Regions from separate parts of the Streptomyces sp. NPDC006925 genome, predicted to be linked through region 1. Evidence: riboswitches for the same ligand, from Rfam matches in the RefSeq annotation. Region 1 holds a riboswitch; the other holds the start of a gene.
What was found. Region 1 has a riboswitch for glycine ahead of gcvT (glycine cleavage system aminomethyltransferase GcvT). Riboswitches for the same ligand answer to the same signal wherever they lie in the genome.
Positions count from the first base shown of each region.

Region 1 (7,876 bases):
TCGCAACCTCCGTGATAGGTCACGGCCCGCACGGGCTGGGCGGGGCCGGGGTCTGGGATGGGGGATCAACGGGTGCCCTTCGGGTCCAGTGCGTCGCGAACGCCGTCGCCGAAGAGGTTGAAGGCGAGCACCGTGATGAAGATGGCGACGCCGGGAATGATCATGTACATCGGGTCGGACTCGTAGTACGTCACCGCGTCCGAGAGCATCGAGCCCCACGAGGCGGTCGGCGGCTTGACGCCCACACCCAGGAAGCTGAGCGCCGCCTCGGTGAGGATGTTGGTCGGGATCATCAGCGTCATGTAGACGGTGATCGGCGCGACCAGGTTGGGCAGCAGTTCCTTGCCGATGATGTAGCCGCGGCCGGCCCCCAGGCTGCGGGCGGCCTCGATGTACTCGCGCTCGCGCAGCGAGAGCACCTGGCCGCGCACGATCCGGCCGATGTAGGGCCAGCCGAAGAAGCCGATCACCAGGATCATCACCAGCAGCCGCACGCCCGTGCCGGTCAGGCCGAGCAGGTCGTTGGGCATCACGGAGATCAGGGAGATGATGAACAGCAGCTGCGGGAAGGCCAGCAGCATGTCCATCACCCGGCTGATCAGTGCGTCCAGCCAGCCGCCGAAGTAGCCGGCGAGGGTGCCCAGGATGGTGCCGAAGATGACGGCGACGAAGGCCGAGAGGAAGCCGACGAGGATCGAGACGCGCGCTCCGTAGACGATCCGGGTGAGGATGTCGCGGCCGCTGACCGGCTCCACGCCGAGCAGATGGTCGGCGGACATCCCGCCCAGCGCACCCTTGGGGGTGCTGAAGAGCGGGTCGATCAGATCTTCGTGGCGCTCGTTCGGCGACTGTCCGGTCAGCGCCGCGAGCACCGGGGCGAAGATCGCGAGCAGCACCAGCAGCAGCACGATCGTGCCGCCGAGCAGCGCCACCTTGTCCCGCTTGAGCCGCTCCCAGGCGATCCGGCCGAGTGAGCGGCCCTCGATCGCCTTCTCGGCCTTGCCGGGTGCCGGCTCCACGGCCGCGGTTTCCGCGATCGTTTCCTCGTGCAGTGGTGCCGTCATCGTGTTGGGGACCCCTTCTCGACCGGCAGTTGACCAGTCCACGCACACCGCTGTAGCGGTCAGAGTTCAGAAGACATTCGAAAGCCGTTGTGGGTGGGAGGCCGACTGCGGCCTTCCGGTGGCTTATGGCTCGGGAGTCTTCATCGCGCTCAGGATCAGTCGCCAGACCTGCCGGGGAATGGATGCGCAACTGTGATGTGACGCGTCATGTTCCGTTATGCGGACGGATAATGACGTTGAGCGGTGTGGGGGCCGGGAATTTGTCCTGATCTGGACCGTCTGCGGATCCGGAAATACGTCCGGATTCCGCCCCTGCTCAGAAGGCGCGCGGGTAGCCGTAACCGGCACCGGGAGCCGGTGGCCGGGAGGCGTCGTATCCGGCCGGAGCGTGTGCGTCCCGGTCGAAGAATGGCCGGGACTGGCTGCGCATCCACATGGCCACGGGGTCGTAGTCGTCCGCCATCGCGACACTGGAGACGGGGAGTCCGTCGGGCACCGCGAGCACCGACTGGGCCATCATCCGGCGGGCCGCCTCGATCGAGGCGGGGGCGCTGTCGTACAGGTCGAGGCCCACGGCCAGGTACGGGACGCCCAGCGCGGGCCGCACCCAGGCGCGGCGCAGCGAGCGGACGACAGGGGTCCGGTGGGCGTTCTGCGTCAGCAGCGCATAGAACTGCGGGATCTCCAGGGTCGGCTCGCTGATCCGCAGCGGCCCGGCGGGAAGCTGGTCGAGGCCGACCGCGATCCGCCGCAGATCCAGCCAGGGGATGCCGACGCCGCCGCCGGGAGCGTGCGGATTCAGCCAGATCCCCCAGCGGTCGGCGAAGAGGGCCGCAGCGATCTCCCGTCCGGCGACGACCTCGTGGGCGCGGTTCCAGCCGGAAGCCGCCAGCTCCTGGGCCGAGGTGACACAGGGTGCGTAGCCGTACCCGGCGACGTCCATGTTTCCGTACTGCGCGTCGGGGGATCCGACCTGCCCGTTCCACAGCAGCATCCACACCTGGCTGCCGGCGAGCGCCTGGAGCAGGGCCTCGTAGTTCTCGTAGCTCTCGTAGGTGCCGTGCCCGCCGGGCGCCACCCGCCGCAGCAGCGTCTCGACGCTCTCACCCGCGCTCACCTGGGCCGCCTTTCCACCTCTGCCGCCGTTCCTGGCTCGTCGCCCCGCACCGCCATCCAACCAGCTTACGAGCGGACCGGGACATCGGTACTCGTACTCAGCTCGGGTCCGGCAACCGGCGCGCGCCGCTCCGCATCCGGGCCGCGAACGGCACCTCACCGGCACCGTGGCCCACCACCGTCCCTGGCGCCGCGCTCAGCTGTGGTTCTCGCGGTCGTAGAACGGACGTACGCACTGCCGCAGCCAGTCCACGACCGGGTCGTCGGCCGCGTCGAGCAGCACCATCTGGACCGGCCAGCGCACCGGCGCCACGTGCAGCGCCCTGCCGAGCGCGTCGTGGGCCGCCTGCCGGGCCTCCGGATCGAGGAGGTCGAGCTCTATCCCGACGAGCAGACCGGGCGAATCGCCCTCGGTACTGGCGAGGCCCCGGCGCGCGGTGCGTACGGCCGGGAGCGCGGCGAACTCCGCCGAGGCCGCGGCGAGGAAGGCGAGCGGATCGTCCTGCCAGTCCGGCTCGAACAGCCGCACGCGGGCACCCCGCACGGCCCCGGTGGCGGCCTGCTCGGCGGGGGTGTTGGCGCACAGTTCGGCGACGGCCTCGGCGGACAGCGGAACCCCCACCGTCCCCTCCGGGTTCACGGCGATGCCCACCCCCGCGGGCAGGCCGCGCGCGAATTCCCTGGCCGGTGCGACGGTGAAGGACACATGCGTACCGACGACGCTGAGGAACTGCTGCTCGGAGCTGAAGACCGGCACATGGACCGCGCCGTCCAACTCGATGGTCGGCAGATCCAGTTCCCGGCTCTCCCGGTCGCCGCCCTCCGGCAGCGGGACCCAGACGCTGCTGCGGCCCAGCACCTCCAGCAGCCGGGCGCCCGCGTGCGGCACCTGGAGCGAGGCGGCCAGGGCTTCCTCCAGTTCGTTGCCGGGCCAGCCGCCCCCGTGCCCGGGCCCGAAGTGCTGCGGCTGCTGAGGCTGCGAGGGCTGCGAGGGAACTGTCATACGGCAAGCCTATCCATGATCCCCGCCCGCTCGGAGGGGCCCCTGAGCACCGGTCAGGCCCCCTGGACGAACCGGGACGAACACGAACAGCGACGCTCCGGTTGCGCCCCGCGTCAGATGCCCGAAAGGTGGACTCCGTCCCCATACGTGCCAACCGGCACGCCCCACGGAGGAGAGCACATGCGTGTGAACAGGATCGCCGTCACCGTCACCCTGGCCGGCTCGCTCGCCCTCGGCGCGGCGGGTGCGGCCGCCGCCGCGCCGGTGGTCGGCCACGCCCCGGGGCAGCGGCCCGGCATCCAGCAGCCCGCCGGACCGGATTCCGGGACGGAGCAGGCCAAGCCGAAGCCGTCGGACGACCAGGGCATGGGGCAGTCGGCGCCGCAGCACAAGCCCGCGACCCCCCAGCAGGACCCGATGGCGCAGCACAAGCTCCCGAAGCCGCCCCAACCCGGCGAGAAGCCGTCCGGCCCGCAGAAGCCGTCCGAACCCGGCGAGAAGCCGGCCGAAGGGCAGCAGCCCGCCAAGCCGTCGAAGCCCGCCAAGCCGTCGGAGTCGGCCCAGGAGCAGCAACCCGCGAAGCCGGCCGAGCCCGGGAAGCCCGCCAAGCCCGCCAAGCCGGCCGGACCGACGAAGCCCGCCGCTCAGCAGCCCCCGCGGCCGCAGGCCCCCGGCAAGCCCGCGCTGGGCCAGGCAGGGCAGCAGTCCCCCGCGCAGCAGCCCGTCAAGCCGGTCACCCCGGCAGCGGGCCGCTGACCCCGGTCACCCCCTGAACCCGGTCACCGGTGTCCCCGTCCGCGGCCCCGGCATCCCTCGCGGGTGCCGGGGCCGCGGGCGTCCGCTCGGCTCCGGGTGACGGTACGGTTGGCGGCGCGGTCGGGCCCGGCGGTCCCGCCCACGGGGAGAGCACCAGCGGTACCGCGGCGGGCAGCGGCTCGAAGAGCACGGACCGCACGCCCCGGGCCGCCTCCCGGTCCAGCAGCACCGAGGAGACGCAGCCGCGCGGCAGCCGTCCGGCCTCCGCGGCGGCCCGCAGCCTTCCGACAGCGCGCAGATGCCGCCGGAAGGCGTACCCCGTCACCCGTCTGCCTCGCACGGTCTGCCCGGCCAGCGCGTCCCCGGCGGGGACGTCGAGCAGCAGCAGGTGCAAGGAGCGCCCGCGCCGTACCGCGTCCCGGGCCAGCCAGCGGCGCACCCAGCTCTGCGTGCCGCAGTCGTGCACCATGACGGCCGCACCCGAGCCCAGTGCCGTGCGCAGCGCCGCGTAGTGCGCGAGCCGCACCAGGGGCCGGTAGGCGCCGTACGGCAGCCAGTGCGGCATCCGCGCCTCCCAGCGCTCGCGGGTGTCCTGCGAGTCGATGCGCACCGCGTCGGACCGGGCCGGGACCGCGCGCCGCATGAGCGTGGACTTGCCGCCGCCCGGCAGTCCGGAGACCACCACCACGTCCCCCGCCGGATAGCGCAGCGTCCACCGCCCGGCGGTACGGCGAAGATCGTGCCGGACCGCGGCGCGGGCTGCGGGGCCCGCTCGCGCGCCCCTCGGTACGGCTCCTGCACGGCACGGGCTGCCCACTGGATCTCCCTCCCCTGGCGGCTGTTCGGCCGCCGCCCCAAGTATGTAAAGAAGGAGTAATGCGGTTCAAGGCGAAGAGCTGCTCCGCGGGGGCAGCCACGGCCCGCTCGGCCGTGCCATGATGTGCGCATCCAAACTGCATACCGGCCGTTCGAACCCGCGCGGGAGAGTCCCCGGCAGGCGTGTGCAGTACGCGCACGCCGGGGCGCCGAAGGAGCAAGATCCTCCCTTGAATCTCTCAGGCCCCGTTACCGCGCAGGCTAGGCAGATCTGAAAAGCGGACCGCTGTGCCCCCGCCCCGGCGCGGAGCGGCGGTCCCACCCAAGGTGCAAGCCGGGCTCCAGCCGTTCGGGAGCTGTCGGCGAACCTCTCAGGTTCCGATGACAGATGGGGAGGACATCCACGTCATATCCCCCTATGGGGACGCATCGGGACTCTGGGAGCCTGCATGACTGAGCCACCGGCCATCCGCAAGACCGCGCTGGACGCCACGCACCGTGCGCTGGGCGCCACCATGACCGACTTCGCAGGCTGGGACATGCCGCTGCGCTACGGCAGCGAGCGCGAGGAGCATCTGGCCGTGCGCTCGACCGCCGGTCTCTTCGACCTCTCGCACATGGGCGAGATCACCCTGACCGGGCCGCAGGCCGCCGAACTGCTGGACCACGCGCTGGTCGGCAACCTGTCCAAGCTGGCGGTCGGCCGCGCCCGCTACACCATGATCTGCGACGAGGACGGCGGCATCCTCGACGATCTGATCGTCTACCGGCTGGACGACCAGGAGTACCTGGTCGTGGCCAACGCCGCCAACGCGCAGACGGTGCTGGACGCGCTGGTCGCGCGGCAGGACGGCTTCGGTGCCGAGGTGCGGGACGACCGCGACAGCTACGCGCTCATCGCGGTGCAGGGCCCGGCGGCAGCGGGCATCCTCAAGCAGCTGACCGGCTTCGACGTGGACGGACTGCGCTACTACGCCGGTGAGCGCGACATGGTCGCCGGCAAGTCGGCGCTGATCGCCCGCACGGGATACACCGGCGAGGACGGCTTCGAGCTGTTCGTCTCGCCCGACGACGCCGTGGCGGTCTGGGAGGCGCTGACCGAGGCGGGCCGGGAGGCCGGGCTGACCCCGTGCGGGCTCAGCTGCCGCGACACGCTCCGCCTGGAGGCCGGCATGCCGCTGTACGGGCACGAGCTGTCCACCGCGCTGACCCCGTTCGACGCGGGGCTGGGCCGGATCGTCAAGTTCGAGAAGACCTCGAACGAGGGACGCTTCGTGGGCCGGGACGCGCTGGCGGCGGCCGCCGAGAAGGCCGCGACCGCCCCGCCGCGCAAGCTGGTCGGGCTGGTGTCCGAGGGGCGCCGGGTGCCGCGCGCCGGTTACCCGGTGGTCGCCGACGGTGCGGTTGTGGGCGAAGTCACCTCCGGGGCGCCGTCGCCGACGCTGGGCAAGCCGATCGCCATGGCGTACGTGGACGCGGCACACGCCGAGCCCGGCACGGAGGGGGTCGCGGTCGACATCCGGGGCTCCCACGAGCCGTACGAGGTCGTGGCGCTGCCCTTCTACAAGCGGGCCTGAGCACCCGCCGCCACCGAAGGGCGGCCCGCGCCCCCCGTTCCACCTGCCAAGACCGTGTTCACTGCACCTTTCGCATCCGGGAGAATCAGACTCATGAGCAACCCCCAGCAGCTCCGCTACAGCAAGGAGCACGAGTGGCTGTCGGCCGCCGATGACGGCGTCGCGACGGTCGGTATCACCGAGCACGCCGCCAACGCCCTCGGCGACGTCGTCTTCGTCCAGCTCCCCGAGGTCGGTGACACCGTGACCGCGGGCGAGACCTGCGGCGAACTGGAGTCCACCAAGTCCGTCAGCGACCTCTACTCCCCCGCCTCCGGTGAGATCACCGAGATCAACCAGGACGTGGTGGACGACCCGGCGCTGGTCAACTCCGCCCCGCTGGAGGGCGGCTGGCTGTTCAAGGTGAAGGTCGACGCGCTGCCGGACGACCTGCTCTCGGCCGACGAGTACGCCGCATTCGCCTCGGGCAACTGAGGCGTCCGCCTCGGGGGACCGAGGCTGCTTGCCCACCCCGCCGCCACTTCCCAGGGACGGTTCTTCCATGTCGCTTCTGAACGGCTCTCTCCACGAGGTCGACCCCGACGTCGCCGCCGCCGTCGACGCCGAACTCCACCGCCAGCAGTCCACCCTCGAGATGATCGCCTCGGAGAACTTCGCTCCGGTCGCCTCCATGGAGGCCCAGGGCTCGGTCCTCACGAACAAGTACGCCGAGGGCTACCCCGGGCGCCGCTACTACGGCGGCTGCGAGTACGTCGACGTGGTCGAGGACCTGGCCCGCGACCGGATCAAGGCGCTGTTCGGCGCCGAGGCCGCCAACGTGCAGCCGCACTCCGGTGCCCAGGCGAACGCCGCTGCGATGTTCGCACTGCTCAAGCCGGGCGACACCATCCTGGGCCTGGATCTGGCGCACGGTGGGCACCTCACCCACGGCATGAAGATCAACTTCTCCGGCAAGCTCTACAACGTCGCCGCCTACAAGGTCGACGAGCAGACCGGCCGGGTCGACATGGACGAGGTCGAGCGGCTGGCCAAGGAGCACCGCCCGCAGCTGATCATCGCGGGCTGGTCCGCCTACCCGCGGCAGCTCGACTTCGCCGCCTTCCGCCGCATCGCCGACGAGGTCGGTGCGCTGCTGATGGTGGACATGGCGCACTTCGCCGGCCTCGTCGCCGCCGGGCTGCACCCGAGCCCGGTGCCGTACGCGGACATCGTCACGACCACCACGCACAAGACCCTCGGCGGTCCGCGCGGCGGGGTGATCCTGTCGAAGAAGGAGTACGCCAAGAAGATCAACTCCGCGGTCTTCCCGGGTCAGCAGGGCGGTCCGCTGGAGCACGTGATCGCGGCGAAGGCCGTCGCCTTCAAGGTCGCCGCCAGCGACGACTTCAAGGACCGCCAGCAGCGCACGCTCTCCGGCGCGCGGATCCTCGCCGAGCGCCTGCTGCGCGAGGACACCGTCGGCGCCGGCGTCTCGGTGCTCTCCGGCGGCACGGACGTCCACCTGGTCCTGGTCGACCTGCGCAACAGCGAGCTGGACGGGCAGC
Region 1 covers NZ_JBIAGB010000005.1:33,712-41,587, forward strand. The annotation lists gene ACFYNS_RS09610 (ABC transporter permease) at 66-1,064, opposite strand; gene ACFYNS_RS09615 (enhanced serine sensitivity protein SseB C-terminal domain-containing protein) at 1,381-2,181, opposite strand; gene ACFYNS_RS09620 (enhanced serine sensitivity protein SseB C-terminal domain-containing protein) at 2,377-3,183, opposite strand; gene ACFYNS_RS09625 (hypothetical protein) at 3,364-3,939, shown strand; gene ACFYNS_RS09630 (AAA family ATPase) at 3,917-4,756, opposite strand; glycine riboswitch at 4,909-5,020, shown strand; gene gcvT (glycine cleavage system aminomethyltransferase GcvT) at 5,205-6,332, shown strand; gene gcvH (glycine cleavage system protein GcvH) at 6,426-6,806, shown strand; gene glyA (serine hydroxymethyltransferase) at 6,874-7,876, shown strand, end outside.

Region 2 (7,876 bases), on a different contig from region 1:
AGCTGGCCGCTCTCTCCGTAGGGCTCTACGGGGCCTTCATGGCCTCCGGAGCGCCTCCGGACCGCACGCGGTGTGACTGAATCAGCACACGGATGCCGGTGCCGGACGGCTGCCCGACTACCCAAACAGGCGCGGCACGGCCTAGGGTTGCTGTGTGAATGAGCTCGACGTCGTGGGTGTCCGGGTGGAAATGCCCACCAACCAACCGATCGTGCTCCTGCGAGAAGTGGGAGGCGACCGCTACCTCCCCATTTGGATCGGCCCTGGGGAGGCGACCGCGATCGCCTTCGCGCAGCAGGGCATGACCCCCGCACGCCCACTCACCCATGACCTGTTCAAGGACGTCCTGGAAGCAGTGGGTCAGGAGCTGACCGCGGTCCGCATCGTGGATCTGCGGGAAGGCGTGTTCTACGCGGAGCTGGTCTTCGCCAGCGGAGTGGAAGTCAGTGCCCGTCCGTCCGACGCCATAGCGCTCGCCCTGCGCACCGGAACGCCGATCTACGGCAGCGACGATGTGCTGGACGACGCGGGAATCGCGATCCCGGACGAGCAGGAGGACGAGGTGGAGAAGTTCCGCGAGTTCCTCGACCAGATCTCCCCGGAGGACTTCGGCACCAGCAGCCAGTGACGCTCCGTCGATGAGGAGCCGCGGTCTGGCGCTTCCGGCCGGTGGCCGGGGAGGGGTGCGCGCCGAGCGCGCCCACCGGGCATTCGGCCAGTTTTTCCCCGTCTTCGGGTACGCGAAACCACTCTCCCGGGCACTATCACTCGCCGTGCCGAGTGTGGCGATCATTGACGCACTCGGAGTGACTGCCTACCTTCATGTGGGCAGGTTCCGGGGGTGACCCGGGATGTGAAGGACGGAGGTCGGCGTGACAAGCACCGGCGGCGAAGGTACGGCGGCTGGCGACTCGTCCCTACTCGGCGGCCCGATTCCGGCCTCCGGCCAGGAGGCGCCCCCGGGGCGGCCGTGCCCCGCATCCTCCCCGGCAGGTGCCGTCGGCCCGGGCGGCGACGCTCCCTCGGAGCAGGTCGGCTACCGCGGCCCCACCGCCTGCTCGGCGGCCGGGATCACCTACCGGCAACTCGACTACTGGGCCCGGACCGGGCTGGTCGAGCCCAGTATCCGCCCCGCCTACGGCTCGGGCAGCCAGCGGCTCTACAGCTTCCGGGACATCGTCGTCCTCAAGATCGTCAAACGGTTGCTGGACACCGGTGTCTCGCTGCAGAACATCCGCGCGGCCGTCCGGCATCTGCGTTCCGGAGGCCGCACCGACCTGGCGCGGATGACGCTGATGAGCGACGGGGCCACGGTCTACGAGTGCTCCTCACCCGACGAGGTCGTCGATCTCCTGCAGGGCGGCCAGGGCGTCTTCGGAATCGCCGTCGGCGTCGTCTGGAAGGACGTCGAGGGCGCGCTCTCCCGTCTGCACGGGGAGCGTGTCGACACCGGTGAGACGCTCGTGCGGGACCACCCCGAGGACGAGCTCGCCCGGCGCCGCAACCGCGCCGGTTAGCGCTTCCGCCTCCGCTCGGCGCAGCCGCCGGGCACGCCGCGGCCGCGTAGTGTCAGTGGCGTACGGCAGCATCGGGGGGTGTGAGGACCCAGCCGACCATCCTGCATCTGGACATGGACGCCTTCTTCGCCGCGGTGGAGCAGGCGTCCAAGCCCAGCCTGCGCGGGAAGCCGGTGGTGGTCGGCGGTCTCGGGCCCCGCGGGGTGGTCTCCACCGCGTCCTACGAGGCCCGGCGCTTCGGGGTGCACTCCGCGATGCCCACGGCGCAGGCGCGGCGGCTGGCGCCGAACGCGGCGTATCTGGGCGCCAGGTTCGGGCTCTACCGCGCGGTCAGCGACGTGGTGATGGAGCTGCTGCACGCCCTCTCGCCCCTGGTGGAGCCGCTGAGCCTCGACGAGGCGTTCGTGGACCTGGAGGCCGGAGAGGCCCTGGAAGGGACGCAGGGTGGCGCTGAAGGGGCGCGTGAGGTCGGTGAGCGGCTGCGGCGGGACATCGCGACAGCGACGGGGCTGACCGGCTCGGTGGGGCTCGCGGGGTCCAAGATGCTGGCGAAGATCGCCTCGGAGCAGGCGAAACCGGACGGGCTGGTGCTCATCCCGGTGGGCACCGAGCGCGGGATGCTGGCACCGCTGCCGGTGCGGACCCTGCCCGGGGTCGGGCCGGCCACCGCGGAGGTGCTGCGCAGGGCGGGGATCAGCACCGTGGGCGAGATCGTGGAGGCCGGGGAGGACGAACTGCTGCGGCTGCTCGGAAAGGCGCACGGCACGTCGGTCCACGCGATGGCGCACGGGGTCGACGACCGCCCGGTGGTGGCCGAACGGGACGCCAAGTCGGTCTCCGTGGAGGACACCTACGACGTCGACCTCACCGACCGCACCCGGGTCCGGCTGGAGGTGGAGCGGCTGGCCGGGCGCTGTGTGACGCGCCTGCGCGCGGCGGGGCGGTCCGGCCGCACGGTCGTCATCAAGGTGCGCAGCTACGACTTCTCCACCCTCACCAGATCCGAGACGCTCCGGGGCCCCACCGATGACGTCGGTGTCGTACGCGAGGCGGCGCTGCGGCTGCTGGACGGGGTGGACACCACGGCCGGCGTGCGGCTGCTCGGCGTGGGCGTCAGCGGGCTCGCCGACTTCACCCAGGAGGACCTGTTCGCGCAGGCCCAGGCGGCCCAGGGGCCCGCCGCCGCCCATGAGGCCGGTACGGAGACCGGGGCAGGCGGCCCGGCGGGGCCCGGGCGGGACGCCGGGGAGCGGTCTGGGGCGGTCCCGGGGGCCGGAGAGGCGGCCGCCGTCGAGGAACCGGGCGCGGCGGTGCCCGCGGACCGGCGCTGGATCCCCGGCCGGGATGTGCGCCATGCCGTCCACGGGCGGGGCTGGGTGCAGGGCAGCGGCGTCGGGAAGGTCACCGTACGGTTCGAGGAGCCGGACTCGGCACCCGGCCGGGTGCGCACCTTCTCCGTCGACGATCCGCAACTGGAGACCGCCGAACCGGTCATGCTGGGCGCGGGTGTCGCCGGCCTCGCCGCTGATCAGTCCCCGGCGCCGGCTATCCGCCCGAAATCCCGGTCCGCCGACGGAGACGCCTCCCCGCCGACGGGCACGTCGAGGCCGTAGTGGCGGTAGAGCTCCAGCTCCTGCTGGGGGGAGAGGTGGCGGCCGACGCCGAAGTCGGGGGCGCTCTTGATCAGAGCCCGCTCGAACGGGACCCTCAGCCCCCTCTCGTCCAGGTCGGAGGGCTCCAGCGGGACGAAGGCGTCACGGCTGAAGAGGCCCGTGCGCAGCGCGGCCCATTCCGGGTCGCCTGTGGCGTCGTCGAGATACACCTCGTCCACGGTGCCGATCTTGGTTCCTGCACGGTCGAACGCCTTGCGGCCGATCAGGCTTCGCGGATCTGTTCCGGTCTGCACGGGGCGCCTCCACCAGGTCGCGACGCGCTGTTTCTGCGCGTACTCACCACGAAACGGCACTTTTCGACTATTGGCCACTCGGGCGCACGCCGGGTTACCACGCCAGGGGGCGCTGATACTCTCGAGGTGGCTGTCGACCCCGTGCGGGAGAGTCCTCCGGTGCAGTTTCCGGAGGCGCCGAAGGAGCAACTCCTCCCCGGAATCTCTCAGGCTCACGTACCGTGCGGACGAGGTCACTCTGGAAAGCAGGGCGGGCCCGGACCAGCACACCGAAGCCCTCCCTCACCGACGGTGTAAGCCGAGCGTCCGGCACGTGGCTCGGTGAAACTCTCAGGTCAGATGACAGAGGGGGAGGCCGTCCGGGCACCCGTGGAAGGTGCCCCTCGCAGGTCGCACAGACCAGGAGGCCCCCGCAGATGACTTCCCCTCGCACCCCGCTCTCGGCGCTGGAGAGCGGCATCCCCTTCGAGAGTCGCCACATCGGACCCGACGCCGGTGCCCAGGCCAAGATGCTCGCCCAGGTCGGTTACGGGTCGCTCGACGAGCTGACCGGCGCGGCCGTGCCCGAGGTGATCCGGAGCACCGAGCGGCTGAAGCTCCCCGACGCGCGGAGCGAGGCCGACGTGCTGGCCGAACTGCACACCCTCGCGCGGCGCAACCAGGTCCTGCACTCCATGATCGGCCTGGGCTACTACGGCACCTTCACGCCGCCGGTGATCCTGCGCAACGTCATGGAGAACCCCGCCTGGTACACGGCCTACACCCCCTACCAGCCGGAGATCTCGCAGGGCCGGCTGGAGGCGCTGCTCAACTTCCAGACCGTCGTCTCCGACCTGACCGGGCTGCCCACCGCCGGTGCCTCGCTGCTGGACGAGCCCACGGCCGCCGCCGAGGCGATGGCCCTCTCCCGCCGGGTCGGCAAGGCCGGCAAGCGGGGCGGCGGCGTGTTCCTGGTCGACGCCGACTGCCTGCCGCAGACCGTGGCGGTGCTGCGTACCCGCGCCGAGCCGACCGGTGTGGAGATCGTGGTCGCCGACCTGGCCGAGGGCATCCCCGCGGGGCTCACCGAGCGGGGGATCTTCGGGGTGCTGCTCCAGTACCCGGGCGCCTCCGGAGCGATACGCGACCAGCGCCGCACCGTCGAGCAGGCGCACGAACTCGGCGCGGTGGTCACCGTCGCCGCCGACCTGCTGGCGCTGACGCTGCTGACCTCCCCCGGCGAGCTGGGCGCGGACATCGCCGTCGGCTCCAGCCAGCGGTTCGGGGTGCCGATGGGCTTCGGCGGACCGCACGCGGGCTACATGTCCGTCCGCGAGCAGTTCGCCCGCAGCCTGCCCGGGCGGCTCGTCGGGGTCTCCAAGGACGTGGACGGAGAGCAGGCGTACCGCCTCGCCCTGCAGACCCGTGAACAGCACATCCGGCGGGAGAAGGCCACCAGCAACATCTGCACCGCGCAGGTGCTGCTGGCGGTGATGGCCGGGATGTACGCCGCGTACCACGGTCCGGACGGGCTGGCGGCGATCGCCCGCCGCACCCACCGGTACGCGGCACTGCTCGCGGCCGGGCTGCGGGACGGCGGGGTCGAGATCGTCCACGACAGCTTCTTCGACACCGTCACCGCGCGCGTCCCGGGCCAGGCCGCCCAGGTCACCGAGCGGGCCCGTGAGGCGGGGGTCAATCTGCGGCTGGTGGACGCCGACCACGTCGGCGTCGCCTGCGACGAGACCACGGGCCGGGACCAGCTCACCACCGTGTGGCAGGCGTTCGGTGTCGCGGCTGCGCAGGCCGACCTCGACGAGCTGGACGCGGCCACCGGCGACGCGCTCCCGGCCGACCTGCTGCGTACCGACGAGTACCTCACCCACCCGGCCTTCCACGAGCACCGCTCCGAGACCGCGATGCTGCGCTACCTGCGCCGGCTGGCCGACCGGGACTACGCGCTGGACCGCGGCATGATCCCGCTGGGGTCCTGCACGATGAAGCTCAACGCCACCACGGAGATGGAGCCGGTCACCTGGCCGGAGTTCGGCGCGCTGCACCCCTTCGCGCCCGCGGAGCAGGCCGAGGGGTATCTGACGCTGATCCGCGAGCTGGAGGAGCGGCTGGCCGAGGTCACCGGCTACGACAAGGTCTCCCTCCAGCCCAACGCGGGCTCGCAGGGTGAACTGGCCGGGCTGCTGGCGGTCCGCGCCTACCATCGTGCCAACGGCGAGCCCGGGCGCACCGTCTGCCTCATCCCTTCATCGGCGCACGGCACCAACGCGGCCAGCGCGGTGATGGCGGGGATGACGGTCGTGGTCGTCAAGACCAGCGACAACGGCGACGTGGACGTGGCCGACCTGCATGCCAAGATCGAGCAGTACGGCGACGAGCTGGCCGTTCTGATGGTCACCTACCCGTCCACGCACGGAGTGTTCGAGGAACACATCACCGAGGTCTGCGCAGCCGTGCACGACGCGGGCGGCCAGGTGTACGTGGACGGCGCCAACCTGAACGCGCTGCTGGGGCTGGCGAGGCCGGGGCGCTTCGGCGCCGACGTCTCGCACCTGAACCTGCACAAGACGTTCTGCATCCCGCACGGCGGGGGCGGCCCCGGCGTCGGTCCGATCGGGGTGCGTGCGCACCTGGCCCCGTATCTGCCCAACCACCCGCTGCAGCCCGCCGCGGGGCCCGCGACGGGGATCGGCCCGGTCTCCGGGGCGCCGTGGGGATCGGCCGGCATCCTGCCCATCTCCTGGGCGTACGTCCGGCTGATGGGGGCCGAGGGGCTGCGCAGGGCCACCCAGGTGGCGGTGCTGAGCGCCAACTACATCGCCAAGCGGCTGGAGCCGCACTATCCGGTGCTCTACGCGGGACCCCACGGACTGGTGGCGCACGAGTGCATCATCGACGTGCGCCCGCTGACCAAGCAGACCGGAGTGAGCATCGACGACGTCGCCAAGCGGCTGATCGACTACGGGTTCCACGCGCCGACGATGTCCTTCCCCGTGGCCGGGACGCTGATGATCGAGCCGACGGAGAGCGAGGACCTGAACGAGGTCGACCGGTTCTGCGAGGCGATGATCGCCATTCGTGCGGAGATCGAGAAGGTCGGTACGGGGGAGTGGGACGCGGAGGACAACCCGTTGCGCAACGCCCCGCACACCGCCGCCATGCTGGGCCGTGAGTGGCAGCAGGGGTACGGCCGTGAGGAGGCGGTCTTCCCCGCCGGTGTGCACGCGGGTGACAAGTACTGGCCGCCGGTGCGCCGGATCGACGGCGCGTACGGGGACCGCAACCTGGTCTGCTCCTGCCCGCCGATCGCGGAGTACGACGCCGGGTAGCGACATCGGCTGCACGGCGCGGCTCCGCGGGCCGACGGCTTGCGGGACGACGGATTCAGGGCCGGTACGGCGGATGCCGTGCCGGCCCTGCGTCGTGCGGTGTTGTGCGGAATCGCCGTGAGTGGTGCGTCGTGCGGCCGTCGTCGGCGCCCCGTGACATCCGGTGCGGTTCTGCCGGACGTGCGAGCCGTCTGTCAGGCGGCGGTGATGACGTGGTGCGTGCCCAGCGGCTTGTGCGGAGCGATGATCCGGCCGTCCGGCAGCAGCTCTCCCGTGTCCTCGAAGAGGAGCACTCCGTTGCAGAGCAGGCTCCAGCCCTGCTCCGGGTGGTGGACCACGGCTTGCGCGGCCTCCCTGTCGGCTGAGTCCGCTGTCGGGCACGGTGGCTGGTGCTGGCACATTGTCGGTGTCGTCTTCCGTCGTGTTGTGGCGTCTGTCCTGCGGTTCCTGTTGTGCATGACCGATCCCCCGTCACCCCGTACGTGCGTACGTTCCGGTCCGTCTCCCAGTGTTCCGCTGCCGACGCGGATTCGCAGGGATTTCGCGTCAGCTCGTACCCAACCGCACAGACGCGTCACCCGGGCAGGCGGTTGCGCCCAACTGCACCGTCAATTCGGGGGGTTCGGGCTGACGCGAAGACTAGCCCATTCGGAGGGGCGCGCAGCGGAACCGGCGGTTTCCGCAGGCAGACGCCGTCTCACGCGGGCGTACGCAGCAGCGGTGCGGTACCGGAGCCCGCCCCGGGAGCCGGAGCCGGCGCCGGCGCCGGTCCGAGTCTGCGGGTCAGCACGGGCAGCAGCGCGTCCACGCGGTGCGCGGTGTGCGGGGCGATACCGGGCGGCGCCGGAGCCAGTGGGATCAGCAGATCGGCCGGGTCCGGCACGCCGTCGTGCGGATCACCGTCGATGTCTGCGTGCAGCCACAGGGTCAGCATGTAGAGCTCCGGCACCGACAGCAGGCGCGGCTGGTAGGGCGTCGGCAGTATCTCGGCCTGGCGCAGCGCGCGGACCGTCGAGAGGACGTAGGGGCCCTGCCGGAACTGGCCGAAGGTCCAGCCGTCCGCGGTCGGCACGGCCTCGGCGGTGCCGACGAACGCGGAGCCGTGGCCGCCCTCGCCGTCGGTGCCCCCG
Region 2 covers NZ_JBIAGB010000001.1:552,258-560,133, reverse strand. The annotation lists gene ACFYNS_RS02615 (MerR family transcriptional regulator) at 1-80, shown strand, start outside; gene ACFYNS_RS02610 (bifunctional nuclease family protein) at 155-628, shown strand; gene ACFYNS_RS02605 (MerR family transcriptional regulator) at 873-1,517, shown strand; gene ACFYNS_RS02600 (DNA polymerase IV) at 1,598-3,130, shown strand; gene ACFYNS_RS02595 (PRC-barrel domain-containing protein) at 3,046-3,423, opposite strand; glycine riboswitch at 3,558-3,655, shown strand; gene gcvP (aminomethyl-transferring glycine dehydrogenase) at 3,840-6,746, shown strand; gene ACFYNS_RS02585 (DUF5999 family protein) at 6,941-7,147, opposite strand; gene ACFYNS_RS02580 (hypothetical protein) at 7,444-7,876, opposite strand, start outside.
Region 2: another riboswitch for glycine. It lies ahead of gcvP (aminomethyl-transferring glycine dehydrogenase); the one in region 1 lies ahead of gcvT (glycine cleavage system aminomethyltransferase GcvT).